4 regions of the Streptomyces sp. NPDC002018 genome follow, and region 1 is predicted to be linked to each of the others. Evidence: riboswitches for the same ligand, from Rfam matches in the RefSeq annotation. Region 1 holds a riboswitch; each other region holds the start of a gene.
What was found. A riboswitch is a leader RNA that binds a small molecule or an ion and turns the genes downstream of it on or off. The one in region 1 is predicted to bind cyclic di-AMP.
Positions count from the first base shown of each region.

Region 2: it holds a riboswitch for cyclic di-AMP, as region 1 does, so the genes downstream of both, ACFYYH_RS28890 (M23 family metallopeptidase) here and ACFYYH_RS32730 (M23 family metallopeptidase) in region 1, are expected to answer to the same signal.
Region 3: it holds a riboswitch for cyclic di-AMP, as region 1 does, so the genes downstream of both, ACFYYH_RS15960 (C40 family peptidase) here and ACFYYH_RS32730 (M23 family metallopeptidase) in region 1, are expected to answer to the same signal.
Region 4: it holds a riboswitch for cyclic di-AMP, as region 1 does, so the genes downstream of both, ACFYYH_RS02080 (peptidoglycan DD-metalloendopeptidase family protein) here and ACFYYH_RS32730 (M23 family metallopeptidase) in region 1, are expected to answer to the same signal.

Region 1 covers NZ_JBIASO010000033.1:15,341-21,141, forward strand. Annotated here, with positions in the region: gene trmB (tRNA (guanosine(46)-N7)-methyltransferase TrmB) at 349-1,101, shown strand; gene ACFYYH_RS32725 (PrsW family intramembrane metalloprotease) at 1,333-2,676, shown strand; gene ACFYYH_RS32730 (M23 family metallopeptidase) at 2,746-3,777, opposite strand; cyclic di-AMP (ydaO/yuaA leader) riboswitch at 3,789-3,943, opposite strand; gene ACFYYH_RS32735 (PP2C family protein-serine/threonine phosphatase) at 4,199-5,344, opposite strand; gene ACFYYH_RS32740 (MerR family transcriptional regulator) at 5,633-5,801, opposite strand, start outside.
Region 2 covers NZ_JBIASO010000022.1:30,501-36,301, forward strand. Annotated here, with positions in the region: gene ACFYYH_RS28880 (HPr family phosphocarrier protein) at 116-397, shown strand; gene ACFYYH_RS28885 (GntR family transcriptional regulator) at 561-1,250, opposite strand; gene ACFYYH_RS28890 (M23 family metallopeptidase) at 1,383-2,144, opposite strand; cyclic di-AMP (ydaO/yuaA leader) riboswitch at 2,158-2,328, opposite strand; gene ACFYYH_RS28895 (M16 family metallopeptidase) at 2,643-4,025, opposite strand; gene ACFYYH_RS28900 (M16 family metallopeptidase) at 4,043-5,416, opposite strand; gene ACFYYH_RS28905 (DNA topoisomerase (ATP-hydrolyzing) subunit A) at 5,678-5,801, shown strand, end outside.
Region 3 covers NZ_JBIASO010000008.1:247,542-253,342, reverse strand. Annotated here, with positions in the region: gene bioB (biotin synthase BioB) at 1-186, opposite strand, end outside; gene ACFYYH_RS15980 (8-amino-7-oxononanoate synthase) at 330-1,487, shown strand; gene ACFYYH_RS15975 (DUF397 domain-containing protein) at 1,563-1,757, opposite strand; gene ACFYYH_RS15970 (helix-turn-helix domain-containing protein) at 1,859-2,713, opposite strand; gene ACFYYH_RS15965 (ATP-binding protein) at 2,976-3,407, shown strand; gene ACFYYH_RS15960 (C40 family peptidase) at 3,846-4,319, opposite strand; cyclic di-AMP (ydaO/yuaA leader) riboswitch at 4,322-4,512, opposite strand; gene ACFYYH_RS15955 (hypothetical protein) at 4,829-5,137, opposite strand; gene ACFYYH_RS15950 (ATP-dependent Clp protease proteolytic subunit) at 5,145-5,801, opposite strand, start outside.
Region 4 covers NZ_JBIASO010000001.1:489,337-495,137, forward strand. Annotated here, with positions in the region: gene ACFYYH_RS02070 (S8 family serine peptidase) at 1-330, opposite strand, end outside; gene ACFYYH_RS02075 (tyrosine-protein phosphatase) at 517-1,314, opposite strand; cyclic di-AMP (ydaO/yuaA leader) riboswitch at 1,721-1,912, shown strand; gene ACFYYH_RS02080 (peptidoglycan DD-metalloendopeptidase family protein) at 1,917-2,855, shown strand; gene ACFYYH_RS02085 (SGNH/GDSL hydrolase family protein) at 3,030-3,902, shown strand; gene ACFYYH_RS02090 (STM4011 family radical SAM protein) at 3,979-4,992, opposite strand; gene ACFYYH_RS02095 (STM4012 family radical SAM protein) at 4,998-5,801, opposite strand, start outside.

The DNA of each region.
Region 1 (5,801 bases):
GCCGCCGTGTCGCCGAGCGCGAGAAGACCGGGATGACTGAGCGGGATGACTGAGATGGCCGAGGCGACCGAGCCGACCCTGGCGACCACCGAGCCGGCCGCGCGGACGGCGGAGGCCGTGCGGGCCGCCGGGAGCGGCGGGGCCGGAGGGCCAGGCGCGAGCGGCACGGCCGCCGGGGCCTCCCACACCACTGCCTCCCGCACCACTGAAGGGGCCTCCCCCACCGACGACGGGACCTCGCGGACCGCCGACGAGGCCTCCCCTGGCGCTGACGGGGCGTCCCGCACCACCGACGAGGCCTCCCCTGGCGCTGACGGGGCCTACCTCGCCGACAGGGCCGGGGACCGCATGATGAGCCGGATGTTTCCCGATGGCGCCGGGCCCGCCGCCGATCCCGCGGGCTCGCACTTCGAGCGGCGTATCCGCAGCTTCCAGCCCCGTCGCAGCCGGGTCACCCCGGGCCAGGCCGACGCGCTGCGCCGGATGTGGGCCGCCCGGGGCCTGGACATCGACGGACAGCGGGTCGTCGATCCGTCCGACCTGTTCGACGGGCTGCCGGTCGTCCTGGAGATCGGCTTCGGGATGGGCGAGGCCACCGCGCGCATGGCCGCGGACGACCCCGGCACCGGCATACTCGCCGTCGATGTGCACACCCCCGGCCAGGGAAATCTGCTCCGGCTCGCGGAGGAGAACGGCCTGTCCAACATCCGGGTGGCCAACGGCGACGCGATCATCCTGCTCAGGGAGATGCTGCCGCCCGCGTCCCTCGACGGACTGCGGGTCTACTTCCCCGACCCCTGGCCCAAGAAGCGGCATCACAAACGGCGGCTGATCCAGCCGGAGTTCCTCACGCTGGCCGCCGGACGGCTGAAGCCCGGGGCCGTGCTGCACTGCGCGACCGACTGGGAGCCGTACGCCGAGCAGATGCTCGCGGAGCTGACGGCCCACCCGGCCTTCGAGAACACCGTGCCGGACGGCGGATACGCGCCACGGCCCGCCTTCCGGCCGCTGACCCGGTTCGAGGGCCAAGGACTCGACAAGGGTCATGTGGTGCGTGATCTGCTGTTCCGCCGCGTACCGGAACCGCCGCCGTCCGTCTGACGGAGTCCGTCGGGCCGGCCGGACGGGCGCGCCGGCCGGCCCGCAGCGGCCCGGTGGGCAGAGGCCCGGGTGACGGACGGCCGGTGGGCAGAGGCCCTGTGGACGGACGGCCGGTGGGCGGGCCCCGTCGGCGTAACCCGCGTAACCCGCGTAACCCAGGTAACCCGCGTAACCCGCGGTAGGGACACAGGCACCATCGTCAGTGTCCGAGCTTCTCGTTAGGGTCATCGGGTGTCGGAACCCACGCAGCAGCGCCTCGAACCGGGCCCGGCGATCCCCGTCTACGAGCGGCAGCAACAGCTCGGTGACCTGTGGACCGCCGTGCCCGAGCCTGCCCGCAGGCGCTATCGGCCGCGCCGCGCGTTCTGGCGCCACCGGGCGGTGCGCGCGGGGGCCGTGATCACGCTGCTCGCCCTCTGCGGCCTGGTGATCCTCGCGCTCGTACGGGACCAGACCGGCACCCAGGGCTTTCTGGTCGGCCTCGGGCTGGCCGTGCTGCCCGTCCCGCTGCTGATCGCGGCCTTCCGCTGGCTGGACCGGGTCGAACCGGGCCCCTGGCGGAATCTGGTGTTCTCCTTCGCCTGGGGCGCCTTCGCGGCCGCCCTCGTCGCGATCATCGCCAACACCTTCGCGACCCGGTGGATAGCCATCGCCACCGCCGACCCGGCGGGCGCGGAGTCCCTCGGCGCCACGGTGATAGCGCCGGTCGTGGAGGAGAGCGCCAAGGCCGCGGCGATCCTGCTGCTCTTCCTGTTCCGCCGACGGGACTTCAACGGACTGGTCGACGGGGTCGTGTTCGCGGGCTTCACCGCCACCGGCTTCGCCTTCACCGAGAACATCCTCTATCTCGGCAGCGCCTTCGGCGAGGACCGGAGCGCGGGCTTCTCGGGGCTGGCCTCCGTGACGGCCGCGACCTTCTTCGTACGGGTGGTGATGTCACCGTTCGCGCACCCGCTCTTCACCGTGCTCACGGGCATCGGCTTCGGGCTGGCGGCGATGGCGGCCCGCCGCCAGAGGATCCGGCGGTTCGCCCTTCCGCCGCTCGGTCTGGCGCTGGCGATGGGCATGCACGCGCTGTGGAACGCCTCGTCGTCGCTCTTCGGCCCGTTCGGCTTCTACGCCGTGTACGCCGTGTTCATGGTGCCGGTCTTCGGCCTGCTGACCTGGCTGGCGATCTGGAGCCGGCAGCGCGAGCTGCGTACGGTCGCGGCCGAACTGCCCGCGTACGCGGCGGCCGGCTGGCTGCCGTCCGCCGCGCCCCAGGCGCTCTCCTCGATGCGGGCGCGCACCATGGCACGCGATTTCGCGGGCCGTACATACGGGCCCGAGGCCTACAGGTCGGTCGGGGAGTACGAGACGTTCGCGACGTCCTTGGCGTTTCTGCGCCACCGCGCCCGGCGCGGCAGCGTCGGCCCGGACTTCGTCGAGCGTGAGCAGGAGCTGCTGCACCATCTCTGGCAGCGCCGGGACATGGCGGGGCCCGCGCTCACCTATGCGGCGCGGGCCACGGGGCGGGTGCGGGTGCCACCGCCGTACATCGACTACGACGGCTACAACCCGTACCGCCAGTACTGACGAAGGGAGCTCGGCCCCGGGGGGGGCGGGCCGACTCAGGCAGTCATCCGGCTCAGGCAGTCATCCGGCTCAGGGAGTCAGGCCCTTGCTGCGCAGCCAGCTCATGGGGTCGATGCCGGAGCCGCCCGGGGTGTGGACCTCGAGGTGGAGATGCGGCCCGGTGACATTGCCGGTCGCGCCGACCCGGCCGATGGTCTCGCCGGTGGTGACCTTCTGACCGGCACTGACGGTCATCGAGGACTGGTGGCAGTACCAGATCTCCGTACCGTCATCCAGTTCCAGGATGGTGCGGTAGCCGTACGAGCCCGACCAGCCGGCCGAGGTGACCGTGCCGCCGTGCACGGCCTTGACCGGGGTGCCGGTGGGGGCGGCGAAGTCCAGGCCGGTGTGGTAGCCGGAGGACCACATGGAGCCGGACTCACCGTAGGTGGAGGTGATCGTGTACGAGGAGGTGGGAAGGGAGAAGCTGGCGGCCAGCTTCGCGAGGCGCTCCGCCTCGGCCTTGGCTCTGGCCTCCGCCTCGGCCTTCTTCTTCGCCTCTTCGATCTTCTTCTCGGCCTCGGTCTGCTGCTTCTTGGCGAGTGCCGCGGCCTGCTCGGCCGCCGCCGCCTCCGCGGCCGCCTTCTCCGTCGCGTCGGCCTCGTTCTGCTGCTGCTCGGCCTGCTGGAGGATCCGGGCCCGCAGGGCCTCGCCCGCGTCCGTGGCGCCCTGTTCCGCGTCCGCCGTGGTCATTCCGGCGGTGGTGAGCGGGGCGCTGGCCAGCAGATCGGGCTCGGCCTCGTCCGCCGCCAGCGAACCCATGCCCGGCAGCGACTTGGCGTCGGGGAGATTGTCCGTGATGGCGTCGGGCAGGGATATGGAGACCGCGGGCTTGTCCTGCGCGGTGGCCATGCCGCCCGCGCCGACGGCGGCTATGACGCCGACGCCGAGGACCGTGGAGCTACGGGCGAAGCCGTTGCGCTGCTTGCCGACGCGATGCCTGCCGCGTACCGGGCGTACGGACTCCTCGGTCGGGTTCCACTCTCCCCAGGCCCGCTCCGGCTGGTCGCCGAACGAGGGGGTTTCGAAGGGGGCGGTGGGGGCAGGCTGATTGGACGCCACTGAGGCGCACTCCTTTCCTTCCTTCTCGCCTACCGGGTTAGCTGACGGGTTCGGAGCAGGAAGGTCTCCTACGGATGCCCTCCGCCGCACAAGGCAGCAAAGAACGCCCGATTCACCCCAATGTGTGGTTCCCCGGTTCCCTTGCGGGATTCGGCGCGTGAGCACGGCGCCGACTCTTACGTCGGCTGGGACGACCGCGCTGCGTTATCGAACGTTAATAGAGACCAGGCCTTTATTCCAAGCTGTTCCCTGTGATCATTAACAACTTCGCAACGGACACACCAGGGCACATGCACACGCAATCGGGCGAGCTGACTGCCTTTCAGTACACCGCGCATACCTGACGGTATGTCAAATGTTATGCGGAGTGATACCTCACGATCACATACGGTGGCCGCCCCCGGACCGCGCCCGGGTCGCCTCAGGGGACGAGAGGTATCGTCCTGCGCCGTTCCGGCTGCCCCTCCGTGGGCCGGTTCACCGCCAGCAGCGCCATGTCGTCCTGGCTCCCGCCGCCCGTGTGCAGCCGTACGTCGTCGATCAGCGCCTGGAGCAGTTCGTCGGGCCCCTGGAAGATCCGGCCGTCCAGCCGGTCGCGCGGAACGTAGAAGACACCATGGGAATCGCGCGCCTCGGACAGTCCGTCCGTGTAGAAGAGCAGCGTCGACCCGGCCGGGTACCCGGCCTGTTCCGCGCGGTCCGGCCACGCGCCCAGTTCGCTCATCCCGAGGGGCAGCGCCGGGTCACGCGTCTCCAGCATCCGTACCCGCCCGTCCTCGCACATCAGCAGCGGATCGGGATGGCCCCGGTTGACCAGCCGCACCACACTCCCGTCGTGCGGGATCTCGGCGAGCACGGCCGTGGTGAATCCCTCGTAGGCGTCCAGCCCGCCCCGTCTGCTCCCGTCGCGCGTGAGCGCCCGCTCCAGCCGCTGCGCCACGCCCTCCAGCGAGCTCTCCTGCTCCGCGGCCTCGCGGAAGGACCCGATGACCACCGCCACCGCCTCGACCGCCTCCAGCCCCTTCCCCCGTACGTCCCCGACCACCAGACGTACCCCGTACGGCGTGTCCTGCACGGCGAACAGGTCGCCGCCGATGAACGCGCCCTCCTGCGCCGCCTCGTACCGCGCGGCGATACGGAGTCCGCCGATCCGCTCGGCGGGTCTGGGCAGCACCGCCCGCTGAGCGGTCTCGGCGATGATCCGGGCCGACGCGAGCCGCTGCCCGCTGCGGCGCAGCACACCGCCGATGTACAGCGCGAGAAGAGACACGATCACCACCGTCAGCAACTCGCTGACCGACTCCAGCGAGTTGAGCGAGTTGGTGTAGAGATGCATCGACAGCTCGGCGAAGATCGCGGCGATGCTGACCAGCAACGTACCGGCCAGCGGATAGAACGGCGCCGCGACCAGGGGTGAGGCCGCGTACAGGGGGGCGGCGGTGACCCGCGTCGGGGTCGAGAGATCGAGGACCACTCCGACGACGATCACGAGCACGGGGAGAAAACGCACCAGCCGACGGCCCGTGCGGATACGGCTGCTCGGCATCAGCGTGCCGTCGGCGGACATGGGACCAGTCAGATCGTCGGCCCGCCGGCCTCTGCCACCCAGGCTCTCCCTGAGCTTGCTCAGCTTCCCCACCAGTGGTCACCTGCCCGGTTCCGCCTTGGGCTGCGGACGGTACCGCGCCCCACCCAGGCTGGCCGCTACCGCCCACAGCGGCGACTCGCCGTCGGCCGAGTGGGCTATGGAGCCGGTCCGGACCGGCCTGCTCCACAGCAGGTCAGACGGCCGTTCGACCGCCCTGCGGCGGCCGGTCGGCAAGTCGGCCGGCCGGCCGTGGGGCCGGTCAGCCAGTCAGTCGGTCAGGTGGCGCCCGGCGTACACCTTCATGGCGTCCCGTACGAGCACCGCTGTCCCTTCACCGTACTTGTCATAGGCGTATGTGAAGCGTTCGTCCTCCCCGTACATCCGCGTCACGCCGATGACATACGACTTCGTGGCCTCGGCCGTCACCGACAGCCAG
Region 2 (5,801 bases), on a different contig from region 1:
GCCAAAGCCTACGGCGGCGGGGGCCCGCCGGGCCCGGGACGGGGGCACTCGGCGCACCATGAGAGCCTGGGCCGGACACCGTTTTTCAGACTTTTGAGACTTGAAGGGCAACACCATGGCTGAGCGCCGCGTCAATGTCGGCTGGGCCGAGGGGCTGCACGCCCGTCCCGCGTCCATCTTCGTCCGTGCCGCCACGGCCGCCGGCGTCCCCGTGACGATCGCGAAGGCCGGCGGCAGCCCCGTCAACGCCGCGTCGATGCTCGCCGTCCTCGGGCTGGGCGCGCGGGGCGGTGAGGAGGTCGTACTGGCCTCCGGCGCGGACGGCGCGGACGCCGCTCTGGACCGGCTGGCGAAGCTGGTCGCCGAGGGCCTGGACGAGCTGCCCGAGACGGTCTGAACGTACGGACGGCCCCACGGTCCGGCAGCCGCCGAACCGTCGGCCGCTATTCCGCACGACGAAGCCGCGGTGTGCTGAATTCAGCGCACCGCGGCTCGTTCTTTGCATGCGGGCAGCGAAGAATAGGTCGCTCTTTTTCATTTCTTTGTATACGGCGAGAATGTTAAGTGCGAGCACTCGCGGTGTTTACGGCATGTTGCGAAACCCTCACCTTTTCCCGGCCGCGCTCGGTACGGCGCAGCCGGTGCACAGCCGCCGTACGCTCCGCGTGCAGGGCGGTCAGGGACCGCGCGCGCTCCGCGTCGCCGCGCGCCACCGCGTCCACGATCGCGCCGTGCTCCGCCCAGGACTCCACGGGATGCGCGGGCTGGTCGACCACATACATCCAGGCGATCTTGTGCCGGAGCTGGGTGAGCGGGGCGGTGAGCGCCGGGCTCCCCGACGCCTGGGCGAGGGTCTCGTGGAACCAGGCGCCGAGCGAGCGCAGATCCTCGCCCTGGCCCCGCCTGGCCCGCTCCTGCCCCAGTCTGACCAGGCCACGGAGCACCTTGAGATGGGCCTCCGTACGGCGCTGGGCCGCGCGTGCCGCGCCGAGCGGCTCCAGGAGCTGCCGCACCTCCAGGAGATCGGCCGCCTCCTGGTCCGTGGGCTCGGCCACACACGCGCCGACATGGCGGCGGGTGGTCACGAAGCCCTCGGACTCCAGCGTGCGCAGGGCCTCTCGCACCGGGACCCGGGAGACGCCGTAGCGCCGGGCCAACTGCTCCTCGGTGAGCCGGCTGCCCCGTTCGAATACACCGGAGACAATGTCGTCGCGGATCGCCGTGCATACCGAGTGCGCGGGAATGCGCATGTCCGAACCTCCGACTTAATCCGCGCGAAACGCTGCCGATCGACGCCTGTTCCGTGACTCTATTGCAATCAACGCGGATTTCCGATGGGTGCCCGGAATCAATAGATATCTTTTGGCCAGCGGGGGCTTCGGTCAGACGTTCACACCGTGCGCGCGCAGATAGGCCACGGGGTCCATGTCGGAGCCGTACTCCGGGCCCGTCCTGGCCTCGAAGTGGAGATGCGGTCCGGTCGCGTTGCCGCTCGCGCCGGAGAGACCGATGCGCTGTCCCGGGACGACGGTCCGCCCGGCGGACACGGCGATCGAGGAGAGATGACCGTACTGGGTGTAGGTGCCGTCGTTCATCCTGAGCACGATGTTGTTGCCGTACGAGCCGCCCCAGCCGGCCTCGACGACGGTGCCCGCGCCGACGGCCACGACGGGGGTGCCGGAGGCGGCGTGGAAGTCGACACCCGAGTGGCTGCCTGAGGACCAGAGCGAGCCGCCGGTCCGGTAGCCGGTGGTCACGTACGAGCCGGCCACGGGGAGCCGGAAGGCGGCCAGGCGCCGGCGCTCGGCGGCGCGGGCCGCGCGCTGCTTCTCCGCGCGGATCTCCTTGGCGCGGGCCTCGGCCGCGCGGTGGGCCGTGGCCTTCGCCCTGGCCCGCGCGGCGGCGTGTCGCTGGGCCGCCGCCTGGGCGTCGATCGCGTCGGCGAGCGAGTCTCCGACGACCAGGGCCTGGGCCAGTCCTGGCCGGCCCGCGGCCCGGGTGTCCGGCCCGGCGGCATGCGCCGGGGCGGCCAGGGCGCCGAGGACACCGGTCGCGGTGAGCGTCGCGGCGCCGGCGGCGCTCATGCCCCTGCGGGTCCGGCGGCTGCGGGCACGGTGCTTCCCGGTGGCACGGGTGAACGCCATAGAGCGGTTGATCCTTTCCTTCCTTCTCGCCTACCGGGTCAGCTGACGGGTTCGGAGCAAGGAAGGTCTCCTACGGGCCCCTCCGCGCGGGTGTGCGCCGAGGCGTCCGATTCACCCCGGGGACTGCGTGTGGGTCCCCGGCTCCCCGGGCTCGCGCCTGACGGGGACTCGGCGATGACTGTCCGGTGCCGCGGTCGCGGCGGGGTACTGGCGAACAGCCGGACCGACGCTAAGCGGCTCGTCTTTCAATCACCAAATGGACAGGGCGTTTTGTAGCGCACACCACAGGGCAGACAGGCAACCTCCGCACTAAAGCGGACATATGAGGAAACCCCGGCGACCGTTGTCGCCGGGGTTTGTCTCACAGAAGGATTCTCTTTGCCGGGTTGTCGGGCGGCCGGGGTTGTCGGCTTATCCGGCTGCCTGGCTTACCGGACTACCGGACTACCGGACTACCGGGCGGATCAACCGGGTCACCGCGAGCGGCGGCCGGGAGCGTCAGCCGGAGACGACCGTCACGTCGCCGATTCCGAGCGCCGTGACCGGCTCCTTGATCTGCTCGGCGTCCCCGACGAGCACGGTGACGAGCCGGTCCACCGGGAAGGCGCTGACGGCCGCGGCCGTCGCCTCGACCGTGCCCGTCTCGGCCAGGCGTGCGTACAGCCGCGCCTGGAAGTCGTCCGGGAGATGCTGCTCGACCTGGTCGGCCAGCGTCGCCGCGACGGACGCGGCCGTCTCGTACTTCAGCGGCGCCACCCCCACCAGGTTCTGCACGGCCACATCGCGCTCGGCGTCCGTGAGGCCCTCGGCCGCGAGGGTGCGCAGCACCTTCCAGAGGTCGTCCAGCGCCGGGCCCGTGGACGCGGTGTCCACGGAGCCGCTGATGGCGAGCATCGCGGCCCCCGCCGGCCCGCCCGGCTCCGAGGGCGCGGAGGAGCGCAGCACCTGCCCGAAGGCGCGCACGCCGTAGGTGTAGCCCTTCTCCTCGCGCAGCACCCGGTCGAGCCGGGAGGTCAGCGTGCCGCCCAGGCAGTAGGTGCCGAGCACCTGCGCGGGCCAGACCCGGTCGTGCCGGTCGGGCCCGATCCGGCCGATCAGAAGCTGCGTCTGGACCGCCCCCGGCCGGTCCACGATGATCACGCGGCCGGTGTCGTCGGCGGTCACGGGCGGTACGGGGCGGGGCTCGGCGGTGTCGCCGGTCCAGGTGCCGAGGGTCTCCGCGAGCACCTCGTCCAGATCGACGCCGGTGAGATCGCCGACGACCACGGCGGTGGCCGTGGCGGGCCGCACATGCGCCTCGTAGAAGGCGCGGACGGCCGAGGCGTCGATACGCTCCACCGTCTCCTCGGTGCCCTGGCGCGGCCGGGACATCCGGGAGGAGGCGGGGAACAGCTCCTTGGAGAGCTGCTTGGCGGCGCGGCGGCCCGGGTTGGCGGTCTCGTGCGGGATCTCGTCGAGCCGGTTGCGCACCAGCCGCTCGACCTCGCTGTCCGCGAAGGCGGGGGCGCGCAGTGCCTCGGCGAGCAGGCCGAGCGCCTTGGGCAGCCGGGAGACCGGAACCTCCAGGGAGATCCGTACCCCCGGGTGGTCGGCGTGCGCGTCGAGGGTGGCTCCGCAGCGCTCCAGCTCGGCGGCGAAGTCCTCCGCGCTGTGCTTGTCGGTGCCCTCGGAGAACGCCCGCGCCATGATCGTGGCGACCCCGTCGAGGCCCTCGGGCTCGGCGTCCAGCGGGGCGTCGAGGTTGATCTCGACGGCCACCACCTGCTGTCCCGGGCGGTCGCAGCGCAGCACCGTCAGGCCGTTGTCCAGCGCACCGCGCCGGGGGGCGGGGAACGCCCAGGGCCTGGCCTCGCCGGCGGTCGGCTGCGGATGGAAGTCCATGGTCACGGCAGCGTCGCTCACTGGTCCGTCCCCTCGTGCTCGTCGGTCTCGTCGCCGGCCGTGTGCGCCGCGTCTGCGGCGTCCTCGGAGGCGAGCGGTTCGTACACCAGCACCGCCCGGTTGTCGGGGCGCAGCCGCGCGGCGGCGACGGCCCGCACCTCGTCGGCGGTGATGTCCAGCACGCGCGTGACGGCGGTCAGCGCGAGCTGCGGGTCACCGAAGAGCACGGCGAACCTGCACAGCTCGTCGGCGCGGCCGGCGACCGTGCCCAGCCGGTCCAGCCACTCGCGTTCGAGCTGGGCCTGGGCCCGCTCCATCTCCTCGGCGGTGGGGCCCTCGGCGGCGAGCCGGGCCAGCTCCTCGTCGACGGCGGCCTCGATCTGCGGGACCTCGACCCCGCCGGAGGTCTTCACATCGAGCCAGCCGAGGGAGGGGGCGCCCGCCAGGCGCAGCAGTCCGAAGCCGGCCGCGACCGCGGTCCTGTCCCGGCGCACCAGCCGGTTGTGCAGCCGGGAGGACTCGCCGCCGCCGAGGACGGTGAGCGCCAGATCGGCGGCGTCGCACTCGCGGGTGCCGTCGTGGGGCAGCCGGTAGGCGGCCATCAGCGCGCGCGCCGGGACCTCCTCGTGGACCTCCTGGCGCAGCTCCTCGCCGATGATGTCCGGCAGCGTGCCGTCGCGCGGCGGCTGCTTGCCGTCGTGGGACGGGATGGAGCCGAAGTACTTCTCGACCCAGGCGAGCGTCTGCTCGGGGTCGATGTCACCGACGACCGAGAGCACCGCGTTGTTCGGCGCGTAGTTCGTGCGGAAGAACGCGCGGGCGTCCTCCAGGGTCGCCGCGTCCAGGTCGGCCATCGAGCCGATCGGGGTGTGGTGGTACGGGTGCCCCTCGGGGTAGGCGAGCGCCGTCAGCCGCTCGAAGGCCGTACCGTACGGCACATTGTCGTACCGCTGGCGTCGCTCGTTCTTGACGACGTCCCGCTGGTTCTCCATGGACTCCTCGTCGAGCGCGGCGAGCAGCGAGCCCATCCGGTCGGCCTCCAGCCAGAGCGCCAGCTCCAGCTGGTGGGTGGGCATGGTCTCGAAATAGTTGGTGCGCTCGAAGCTGGTGGTGCCGTTCAGCGAACCGCCGGCGCCCTGCACCAGCTCGAAGTGGCCGTTCCCCTTCACCTGGGCCGACCCCTGGAACATCAGATGCTCGAAGAGGTGGGCGAGTCCCGTACGGCCCTTGACTTCATGGCGTGAGCCGACGTCGTACCAGAGGCAGACCGCGGCGACCGGGGTCAGGTGGTCCTCGGAGAGCACCACGCGCAGGCCGTTGGCCAGGCGGTGCTCAGTCGCTGTCAGGCCGCCGGAACCGGCCTGCGCTGTGGCCGTGTGACCCATGGGCATGTACGTCCCTTCGATCGCGATATGGAGAAGTCCTGCCACTGTATGCAAGCGTGCCGACACCTGGCGAAGTTCCCGTGCGGCACACCCGTGCGGGAAGCCCCGCCGAAGGCTCCGCCGGGCGTCCCGCGGAGGGCTCGCCGCGCCCCGTCGCCGGACCGTCAACGACGGGTCGAGGTCGGCGTTGTCAGCGGCTCGGTCCACAATGGTCGGCGTCAGCTAGAGAAGTTGCCGTACAGGACCTGTGAAGGAGCCGCAGCAGCGATGGCCCGCCGCAGCACGAAGACCCCGCCGCCGGAGGACTTCGAGGAGAAGATCCTCGACATCGACGTGGTCGATGAAATGCAGGGCTCCTTCCTCGAGTACGCGTACTCGGTGATCTACTCCC
Region 3 (5,801 bases), on a different contig from region 1:
GGACTTCAGATTGACCAGATAGTTGAGTTTCACCCGCCGCCCGAACCACTGGCGGCGCACCTTCCCGGCCGCGGCCACCACGTCGAGCAGATCGTCGTCGGAGGTCGCCAGTACGGCGAGGGCTTCTTCGCGGGTCGGCGGCTCGCGCCGCAGGCCCTTCTCCACCAGCGTCTTCAGCAGGTCCATGATGCCGATCCTGGCCTATGCGAGCGTCGCGAAGCCAGGGAGGAACACGACAACACCACCGGAACGAAGTGTGTGCATGGCCACATCCTGACCCGGTCCGGCCACGGTTAAAGTCTGTGCGCACCCTACAAAAGGACCGCACCATGGCGCAGGATCCCTTCGACTGGACCGACGACGAGGCGCGCCGCCGTGAGAGGGCGGGCCTGGTCCGTACGCTCCGCCCGCGCCCCGCCGACTCCGCCCTGCTGGATCTGGCGAGCAACGACTATCTGGGGCTCGCCCGTCATCCCGCGGTGACCGGTGCGGCGGCGGACGCCGCCCGCCGCTGGGGTGCGGGGGCCACCGGCTCCCGGCTGGTCACCGGCAGCACGGAGCTGCACACCGAACTGGAGCGTGAACTCGCCGCGTTCTGCGGTTTCGAGGCCGCGCTCGTCCTCTCCTCCGGCTACGCGGCCAATCTCGCCGCCCTCACCGCGCTGACGGCCCGTGACTCCCTGCTGGTCTCCGACGCGGGCAACCACGCCTCCATCGTGGACGGCTGCCGGCTCTCGCGCGCCGAGACCGTGGTCGTACCGCACGCGGAGCCCGGCGCCGTACGCAAGACACTCGAAGCGCACCCGGGGCGGCGGGCGCTGGTGGTGAGCGACGCGGTGTTCTCGGTGGACGGCGACGCCGCGCCGCTGGCGGAACTGGCCGGAATCTGCCGTACCGGGGGAGCCGCCCTCCTGGTCGACGACGCGCACGGTCTGGGTGTGCTCGGCGAGGGAGGGCGGGGCACGGCACACGCCGAGGGGATCGCGGGGACGGCCGGTGTGGTCGCCACCCTGACCCTCTCCAAGTCCCTGGGCAGCCAGGGCGGTGCGGTGCTCGGCCCGGCCCGGGTCGTCGAGCATCTCGTCAACGCCGCGCGGACGTTCATCTTCGACACGGGGCTGGCACCGGCGGCGGTGGGCGGCGCGCTGGCGAGTCTGCGGCTGCTGCGCGGGGAGCCCGGCAGGGCGGACCGCGCGCGCGAGGTCGCCCGTACGCTGCACCGGCGGCTGACCGGCGCGGGCCTGACCGTCGCGCCACCGGACGCCGCCGTCGTCTCCGTACAGGCGCCGTCACCGGAGGCGGCCGTGCGCTGGGCGGCCGACTGCCGGACCGGGGGGCTGGCCGTGGGCTGTTTCCGCCCGCCGTCGGTGCCCGACGGCATCTCCCGGATCAGGCTCACCGCGCGTGCCGATCTGACGGACGATCAGATCGGCGCGGCGGTACGGACGATCACCGCGGCCGCGCCCGTGGGCGCGACCGCGGCCTGAGTGTCCGCCCGGCCGGAGGGAACCGGCCGGAAGGACACGGCTGAGCGGGCGGAACGAACCGAGCGGGTGCCACGGTCAGTCGGTGAATGTCTCCTCCCGCAGAGAGGCGACGAAGGACGTCCACGCGGCCGCGGAGAACGAGAGATGAGGCCGTGTCACGTTCTTGGAGTCCCGTACGGCGAGTACATCCGCGCCGGTGCGCGCGGACTCGACGCAGTTGTTCGCCCCCGTGCTGTGGCTGCTGCGCCGCCAGACGGCGGCCGGGGCCACGGCTGTTACCGGGGAAGTCGTCGGAGGAGAGTGGTGTGTGTGGGGGATGGAGGATGGAGTCTGGACAGGGGGCTGTGCGAGGTAAGCGGACATGATGCTCCCTACGCGCCGTCGCCGATCCCGGCGATGAGATCCAATGATTCCTGGGGCGGGAGGGCATGCGCCTGCATCGTGCGGAACGCGGCGCCGTACGCCTCGAGGTCTTCTTTCCGCTCCAGATAGAGGCTATTCGTCAAATGGTCGAGAACGACCAAATCCAGATCAGTAATGTGCGGGAAGGAGAAGACAACGAAAGGACCTGTGAGCCCGACATAGCCGCCCGCGGTGAACGGAAGTACCTGGAGACAGACCTGCGGAAGCCGGGCCACCTCGGACAGACGCCGTAATTGGCCCCGCATCACCCCGGGTCCGCCCACCTCGCGCCGCAGCACGGCCTCGTCCAGCACCGCGTGCAGTTCGAGCGGGGTCGCGGAGTGCAGCACCTCCTGGCGGGCGAGCCGCACCTCGACCAGGGAGTCGACCGTCGTGGCGGGCAGACCGACCAGCGCCGCCCTGGTCACCGCCCGCGCGTAGTCGGGTGTCTGGAGCAGCCCCGGCACCACCGAGGTCTCCAGCGTACGGGCCGTGGAGGCCTGTGACTCCAGGCTGATGAAGTCCCGGTACCGGGGCGGGATCACCCCGCCGTACGCCTTCCACCACCCCGGCCCGCCGTCCGTGATGCCCGCCAGGGCGCCGAGCAGGGTGCGCAGTTGCGGATCGGTGATCCCCAGGGCGTCGAGTAGCGCCACCAGGTCCTCGTCCTTCACCCCGCTGACACCCGTCTCGATCCGGCTCACCTTCGACTGGTGCCAGCCGAGCAGCCGCGCGGTCTCCCCGCTCGTCAGTCCCGCCCGCTGGCGCAGCCTGCGCAATTCCTCCCCGAGCCTGCGTCGGCGTACCGCCGGAATATGCCGCATGATAAATCCCTTCCCCGGCCCTCTCCGGTAAGCGTCTCGTACGCGCCCAGTGCGCCGCGGCGGAGAAGTTATCTTTTCGCCGCCCAAATACGGTCTCGCGTAGCAGAGTTCACCACTTCGAGCGACAGATATATGCAGATCTCGGTGGATGGCCCGTGTGAACGGCAGGATGAGTGGCACGCTGAGCACAGTCCGAGGCCGTCCACGCAGGCATCCGCACTGCGCCGGAGTCAGGTCCGGGCGGGAAAGGGACGGCGTCGCCATGGCAGACCATCAGGAAGCATCCATCACGCTGCCGAGCGATCCCGCGTCGGTACCGGCGGCGAGAAGATATGTCGCCGACCTGCTGAGGGAGTGGGGCCTGCCGGGGGACGCCGAGACGGCCGACACGGTCCGGCTGATCGTCTCCGAACTCGCCACCAACGCGGTGCAGCACACCTTCGGCCAGTCGCCCACGTTCACCGTCGAGATCGCGCTCGACCGGGACGAACAGCTCCGTGTCGGTGTCACCGACAGCCACCCGAGCTGGCCGCAGCGGCTGCCGGTGGCGGCGCAGCAGGACAACGGCCGGGGCATGGTGATCGTCCGCTGGCTGGCCCTGGAGGGCGGCGGGGCCGTGTCCGTCACGCCGACCGCGGAGGGCGGCAAGACGGTCTGGATCGCACTGCCCTGGACGGTCCCCGTCCAGAGCTGACCCGACCGCGCCCGGCCGCGCCCGACCGCGCCCGGCCGGGGACGGGCCGGGCGCGGCCGAACGGTGTGCCGTGTCCCGCCCCGCGAGGGACGGGACACGGGGTGTTCCGTTGCGGCCTGGGACGGGCCGCGTGAGTCCCGGGCGCCGGCCGGCGGCGCCCAAGGGGCGTTCCGTCCCCTGCCGGTGGGGGACGGAACGGTCGTGTTCCGCTGCGGCCCACCGCGGGCCGCGTGTGTTCCGTGTGCCGGTGTGCACCGGCGGCGTGTGTTCCGTCCGGTCCCGTCGTCCGGGCCGGACCGTCCGGACCGTTCGGACCGTCCGGTGTATCCGGTGTATTCGGTGTGACGGTGTTCCGTGGGCCGGCCCGCGCGGGTCGGCCGTGCTGTGGGCCGTGCTGGACCGGCAGGGCGCGCACCGGCCGGTCCAGGCGTACCGCGCTCAGTTCACCCGGCCGTACAGGACATTCCGGGTCCAGATCCGTTCGAGCCTCACCAGGGCACCGGTCTTCGGCGAGTGCCAGATCTTCCCGCGGCCCGCGTAGATGCCGACGTGGTAGACGTAACTTCCGTAGTGGAAGAACACCAGGTCGCCCTTGCGCCGGTGGGAGGCCGAGACATGGCGGGTTCTGTTGTACTGCTGCTGAGCGGTGCGCGGGAGCTTCTTGCCCGCCTTCTTGAACGAGTAGAGCGTCAGGCCCGAGCAGTCGAAGCGATGGGGTCCGGTGGCCCCCCACTGGTACGGAGAGCCTTCCTTGGAGGCGGCCACGCGGAGCGCCTTGACGGCACGTGCGGCGGCATGGGCCTCGGTCGTCGCGCCGGGGGCCAGTATGGTGCCCCCGACCGTCGCGAGGGTGAGGACCGATACGGCACCGGCCCGGGAGAGCAGAGACGGGACATATGTCTGCGCATTCATGCGCAACCCTTCGTCAGCCGCCTGTGAAGGATGACCTGTCGGGTTCGGACAGGCGAAGATGCCCGGCCGCGTCAGCGGCTTCACCCCAAGGAACGGCCATACACGCGTACACGGCCGTCCCGTACTGCTCGGGTCCTCCACTCCTGCCGATCCACTTCTGTCGACCAGACATCCGGAACGGCGGCAGGACTCGGCGTCCGCCCGGACCGCCCCGCCGGGGGTGGCGGGGGCTTGTCGTCCCACGGATCTTGACTCGTTATCAGATGATTTCCGAGGCGAAACGAGGATATGTGAAGTTCGTCACGTCTGATCCGTACGGGTGGCGGAGCGGTGTGTCGGGCCGGGGGTCCGAGGCCTGATGAGGCCCGTACCTGCGCGGGAGTTGGGCCGCGCTTCCCGTGCCCGGCCACTTCGCGCAACTTGCGTCCCCCGGCGCGTCCAGAAGATCCATACCCCGAAAGGCCGAGCCGTTCCCGTACGGACGCGTCCATACGGGAACAGACACGGGCTCATGTCGTGTCTTCGGGCGGCATGGTGACGCGCCCGGCGCGTCGCTCCCCGTCAAGTACCCGCAGGGCGCGGGCGAGGGTCGTGGCGTGCAGTTCGGTCTCACCGCGCAGATGCATCGCCGTCAGCGCGTCCCGTAGTGCGACCGCTTGCGCGGGCAGCGCCTGGGCCGCGCGCAGTGCGCCGTAGGTGTCCGTGCCGCGCGCCGGGTTGATCCGCCCCAGCAGATCGAGGATCTGGAGAAAGCTGTCGACGAGATCGCCCTCGGCGCGGGTCAGCGCGGGCAGCGGAGGAAGCTCCGGTGGCAGCATCGGCGTGTCACCGCCCACCGGGGGAGCCGAAGGGGTGTGCCGCGCTGGGGGCCGGCCTGCCGAGGGACGTCTTGCGGTTCTGGACCACGTGGTCGACCAGACCGTACGCCTTCGCGTCGGCCGCGGCGAAGACCCTGGCCCGCTCGATGTCCCCGGCGATTCGCTCCTCGCTCCGGCCGGTGTGCCGTACGAGCAGGGACGCGAGCATGCTCCGCTGCCGCAGCAGTTCCTCCGCATGGATCATCAGATCGGACGGCTGGCCCCGGACGGGCTCCTCGATGGCGGGCTGCTCGATGACGACCCGGGCTCCGGGCAGCGCCATCCGCTTGCCCGGGGTGCCGGCCGCCAGCAGGACCGCCGCGGTCGAGGCGGCCTGGCCGAGGCAGGTCGTCTCCACGTCGCAGGTGACGAGTTGCATCGTGTCGTAGATCGCGGACATGGCGCTGAGGGAGCCGCCGGGCGAGTTGATGTAGAGGCAGATGTCCCGGTCGGGCGCCGCGTACTCGAGATGGAGGAACTGCGCGATCACATCATTGGCCGCGGTGTCGTCGACCGCGGTGCCGAGGAAGACGATCCGCTCCTCCAGCAGCTTGGAGTACGGATCGAGGGTGCGGGTCCCGCCGGCTGTCCGCTCGGTGAACTCGGGCAGGACATGGCGGGCCGA
Region 4 (5,801 bases), on a different contig from region 1:
GGAGACCAGGTCCATGACGTCGGACGGCAGTACGGTCAGCCGGCCGTCCTGCTCGGCGGTCCGGAAGAGGATGCCGTTGCGGCCGGGACCGGGCAGGACCGAGGCCGAGCGCTTTCCGTCCGGGCCCGTGCTGAGCGTCACCCGGTCACCGGTGATCAGCCGCACCGTCACCGGGGTGCCCGCCGCGGCGGACCCGGGGGATCCGGGGGATCCGGCGGGCCCGGCGGGCGCCGTGTCCTGGGCGGAGGGACGGGCGGAAACCGGCCCCACAGCACCCACGGTCATCAGCAAGGCTATGGATACCGCCGCCGTCAGGCGGATACGTCTCATCTGTCCAGCCCCTTCGTTCTACTCCGCTGTCACGCGCTGTTGGACAGAATCTGGTAGCGCCGGAGGGGCTGTCACTGCTTCGCGGTGGCGTGGTTGAGACATGTCCCAACCACGCCACCGCGGCGAACGGCGGTCGAGGACCGCGAAACGCGCTGGCCGAACGGCTGTTCAGGACCGCGGAACGTGTCAGTCGAGGAGGCGGGCGCGCAGCCGCTCGCGGGTCTCGGGGGCGAGTCCGAGACCTTCGGTCAGATAGGCGTCGGTGCTGCCCCAGGTCTTCCCGATGGTCTCGAAGGCCGCCGCCAGATACTCGGCACGCGCGTCGAAGAGCGGGCTGAGGAGGTCCATCACCTCGGTGGACGTACCGGAGGGCGAGTTGTCGCTGCGCCGGACCACATAGCGGCGGTGCGGGTCGTTCGACTTCAGATAGTCCGCCTCGATCGCCCCGGGCTCCACCCCGACCGCGAGCAGGGCCACCGCGATCGAGAGACCGGCCCGGTCCTTGCCCGCCGCGCAGTGCATGAGCGCCGGGGTGCTGTCCTCGGCGAGGGAGTGCAGGACACGGCTGTGCTCGGCGGTGCGTTCCCTGATGATCGCGCGGTACGAGTCGGTCATCCGGGTCGCCGCCCGGCCGTCCGCGAGGAGCGAGCGGAGCTGGTCCAGATCGCCGCCCCTGACCATCTGCCAGAACTCGGCGCCGTCGGCCGGGTCGGTGAGCGGGATGTTCACATGGCGTACGCCGGGCAGCTCCACGTCCGCGCCGTCGAGCTTGAGATCGGCCGCATTGCGGAAGTCGAAGATCGTGTGCAGTCCGAGGGACGCGAGAAAGGCCGCGTCGGCGGCGGTGGCACTGGCGAGATGGCCGCTGCGGAAGAGCCTGCCCGGCCGCACCCGCCTGCCGTCCGTGGTGGGCAGTCCTCCGACATCACGGAAGTTGCGCACGCCGGCCAGTTCGGGCTCTGTCGACGGGACCTGCTGCGTCACGGCCTGCTCCTCCGTGTCTGCCGTCGGCGCGGCTCGCCGACGCTGTCGACCTCTGACCCTACGACACCTGTTCGGGGAGTAATTCGTTCGGATGACGGGAATCCGATGGGACTATTCGGACATTTATCGCGGTTGAATAGCACTCAACGGTGCATCTGTCCGTATTGAGCCATTCCTCATAACCTGCCCCGGTCATGACCGAGTTGGTCTCCCGGCCGTGACCAGGATCATATCCGTGACGTTCCGTGGCGATGCCATGTATTCGAATTCCCTGTCCGGCGCGGAGTTCGGAGTCCGTTATCCACGCAGGGTGACCGGTAAACCCGGGTTAAATGCGAGTGCGCCTTGTCGACGGAAAAGGATCGCTTGTACCGGTAGTGCCACTGGGCCTACGTTCACCCTCAATCCGAGCGGAACGCCGAATCCTGCCGCCGCTCGGAATTCGTATCCGACCAGCAACGCGTGGCAGGAGCGGGGGACCCAGGTAGTACGCCGTCCCGGAAATCCGGACGGCTCGGGGTGAAGTCGCTCAGCATGTGCGACCGGGCATCTCCAGTCCGAACCCGACAGCTCACCTCGCAGGCGCCGGAGAGGAATTCGCCATGCCCGCGAAGGGTAAACACTGCCGTCCCAAGTCCAGCTCGGTATCGCGCGGATTCATCGCCGCCGGCACCGGTGGAGCCGCCATCGCGCTTCCGCTCATCGGCGCCACCGGCGCGCACGCCGCCGAGAAGGCCGCGCCCGCCGCCGCGCCCGAGGCCGTCTCCCAGCAACAGCTCGGCGGGGAGCAGGCCGGCGCCAAGAAGGCCGTCGCGAAGAAGGGTGCCCACAAGACGCGGACCTACACCGTGGTCGCGGGCGACTCCCTGTCCAGGATCGCCGTCAAGCAGCATGTCCGCGGCGGCTGGGAAAGGCTGTACAAGGACAACCGCGAGGCCGTCGGCTCCAACCCCTCACTCATCCACCCCGGACTGGAGCTGACCATCCACGGGAAGGGCGCGGGCAAGGGCCACTCCAAGCCCCCGGCCAAGCCCTCCAGCTCCTCGGGCGGATCCACCACCACGCCGGCCACGGCCGACCCCGCGCCCCAGCCGACGGACGAGGCGACCGAGGCGCCGGCCGAGAGCGGCTCCGCCGGCTTCACGCTGCCCGTCGACGGCATCCGCACCAGCACCCCGTACCACGCCTCCGGCAGCAGTTGGGCCAGCGGCTACCACACGGGTGTGGACTTCGCGGCGCCCTCGGGCACCGTGGTGAAGGCGGTGGCCGACGGCACGGTCGTGACGGCGGGCTGGGGCGGCTCGTACGGCAACCAGGTCGTCATCCAGCACAGCGACGGCCACTACTCGCAGTACGCGCATCTGTCCTCCCTCTCCGTCTCCGAGGGCGAGAGCGTCAGCGAGGGCCAGCAGCTCGGCCTCTCCGGCTCCACCGGCAACACCACCGGTCCGCACCTGCACTTCGAGATCCGCACCGGACCGGAGTACGGCTCGGACATCGACCCGCTGGCCTATCTCCGCGACCACGGCGTCAACATCTGAGGCGTACACCGCCGTTGTCCCGGTACTCCGTCTCCGCCCGGCGCTTCCGTGCCGGGCGGAGAACGTGGGGCATATTCCCGCTTGGTCGAAAATTGACCGATGGCATATCTCACCCCTCGTCAACCCTTCCTTACGGTCGCGTAGGTCACATCTGCGGGTGAAAGATGTGCTCTTGTGGCAGACGATTCGAGATCAAGAAGAAGAGGCGTATTCGGGTCGTACACGGCGATCGGTGACAGCTTCACGGAGGGCGTGGGCGATCCGGGACCCGATGGACACTATGTCGGCTGGGCGGACCGGCTCGCGGTTCTGCTCGCCGACCGGCTGGCCGATGGACGGGCCGACCGGCCCACCGGTCCGGTGCCTGGCGCGACGGCCGTCCCCGGTGCCCCGGCGGACACCGTGCACGGGGACTTCCGCTACGCGAATCTCGCCGTACGCGGCCGGCTCCTCGACCAGATCGTCACCGAGCAGATACCCCGCGCCAAGCGACTCGCCCCCGATCTGGTGACGTTCTGCGCCGGCGGCAATGACATCATCCGGCCAGGCACCGACCCCGACGATGTCGCCGAGCGCTTCGAGCGGGCCGTCGCCGATCTCACCGGGGCGGTCGGCACGGTCATGGTGACCACGGGCTTCGACACCCGGGGCGTCCCCGTACTGCGCCATCTGCGCGGCAGGATCGCGACCTACACCGCCCATGTGCGGGCCATCGCCGACCGCTACGACTGCCCCGTGCTCGATCTCTGGTCCCTCAAGTCCGTCCAGGACAGGCGGGCCTGGGACGGCGACCGGCTCCATCTCTCCCCCGAGGGCCACACCCGGGTCGCGCTGCGCGCCGCGCAGGTGCTCGGCCTCGATGTGCCCGCCGACCCCGACCAGGTCTGGCCGCCCCAGCCACCGCGCGGCAGCTTCGAGGTGCGGCGCGACGACATCAACTGGGCCCGTGAGTATCTGGTGCCCTGGATCGGGCGCAGGCTGCGCGGGGCATCCTCCGGAGACCATGTCGTGGCGAAGCGCCCCGACCTGCTGCCCCTGCACCGGTGAGGCCGGGGCGGCCCAGGCCCTCCGCGACAGATCCCGTCCGCCCGCGCGGCGGACGGCGCCCTGCCCGGCACAGGGCCTACGGCTCCGGCCGCGCCTCCGGCCGCGCCTCCGCGACGAGGCCCGTCCGCCGGACGGCGCCGGGAGCGCCGAGTGGTACGCCGGGAGCGCCGAGCGGTACGAGGACCGGACCGGCGCCCGCGCCGCCCCCCTCGGCGGCCCGCCCGGCCGGACCGTCCCGCAGCGGATCGCGGACCCTCGGGATCCGCTCCAGCACTCCGCCCGCGAAGACGTCGTACAGCGGCAGCGACTCCAGATGCACATAGCCGATATGGCAGTCGCACACCGCCAGTGGGCAGGGCCGCGGCGCGAGTGCCTCCCGGTAGGAACCGTCGTAGAGATTGCCCAGCTCCGCGCGGACGAAGTGGCAGCGCCGCACGGTCCCCTCACCGTCCACCGAGATCACCGACTCACCCGTACGGCAGGGCAGCCCGGCCGAGCGGTGCGGCCGGCGGCTGTACGGGAAGAGGGGATCCAGTTCCGTCCAGCGGGCGGCCTCCTCGTCCGTATAGCCGTGCCCCTCCGCCGCGTTGATCCAGAGATAGACGGGGGCGGGCAGCTCGGCGCGCAGCCGGCGGGCCTGTCCGAGATGCCCGGGGAGGCCGACGACACCCACGCTGAAGCGGATGGAGCGGTCCGCGAGCTCATGGCACTTGGCGAGGAAACGGTCGTACGGCGTCTGCCCCGGGTGGTACGTGCACCACAGCGCCAGCTTCTCCGGATCGGCGTCGGCCAGCCAGTCGGTGCGGCAGCTCAGATTGGTCTGGACGGCCACCCGCCGGACGTGCGGCAGCCGTGACAGCTCGCTGAGCGTCCGCCGGTACCAGGAGCGGACCAGCGCCTCGCCCCAGGGCGTGAACAGCACCGACAGCCGGTCGTCGCGCTGCGCCGACACCCAGGCGGCGAACCGCTCCAGCGCGTCCCGGTCGGCGCGGAGCTGCTCACGGCTGTCCCGCCGCTTGGCGAACGGGCAGTACGGACAGTCGTAGTCGCAGGAGGAGAGCGGGCCGCGGTACAGGATCGTCAGGTCCATGGGGCTCACTTCGCCTCGTACGCGGCCATCGCGGCCCGTACGGAGGGGGAGAAGAGCGCGGGACCCAGGGCGTCCGAGTACGCGAGTCCCTCGGGCGACAGACGCAGCAGCCCGGGGCCGGCGTTCTGGTCCAGCCAGCCGAGGGCCGCGAACCGGGCCAGCTCGGCCGGGAAGTCCTCGGCCGGCGCCGAGCCGAACCGCTCGCGGTAGCCGGCCACCTCCATGCCCCGCGCCTGGAGGAGCGACTGGAGCAGATGGCGACGGCGTGGCTCGTCCCCGTCGACCCGGCGGCCGACCTCCGCGCGGGAGAAGTCCTCCGTCGCCGTATAGGCGTCGATGATGGTCCGTATCTCGCGCATGTCGACGGCGTAGTCGAAGGAGTAGTGGAGCCCCGAGGTGTACGAGCGGGCCCCGCAGCCGAGGCCGATCATGCCGTCGGTCTGGCAGGCGTAGTCGTCCGCTCCCCGCGGCGGTGCGCCCGTGTCGCCGTCCGGACGGCGGAACATCCGCAGGGACACCTGCTCGTACCCCTCGGCGAGCAGCCGGTCCCTGCCCTGCCGGTAGAGCCGCAGGCGCTGGGCGTCCCAGGCGGCGTCGCTGCCCGCGCCCAGTCTGCCGAGACCGGTGAGCGGCCGTACATAGAGGGGATAGAGATACAGCTCCTCGGGCAGCCAGGCGAGCGCGGCGTCCAGGGAGTGGCTCCAGGTCCGCTCCGTCTGGCCGTCGATACCGTAGATCAGATCGATATTGAGCACCGGGATCCGGGCGTCGCGGATACGGCCGAGCGCGGCCTCGACCTCGGCGCGCCG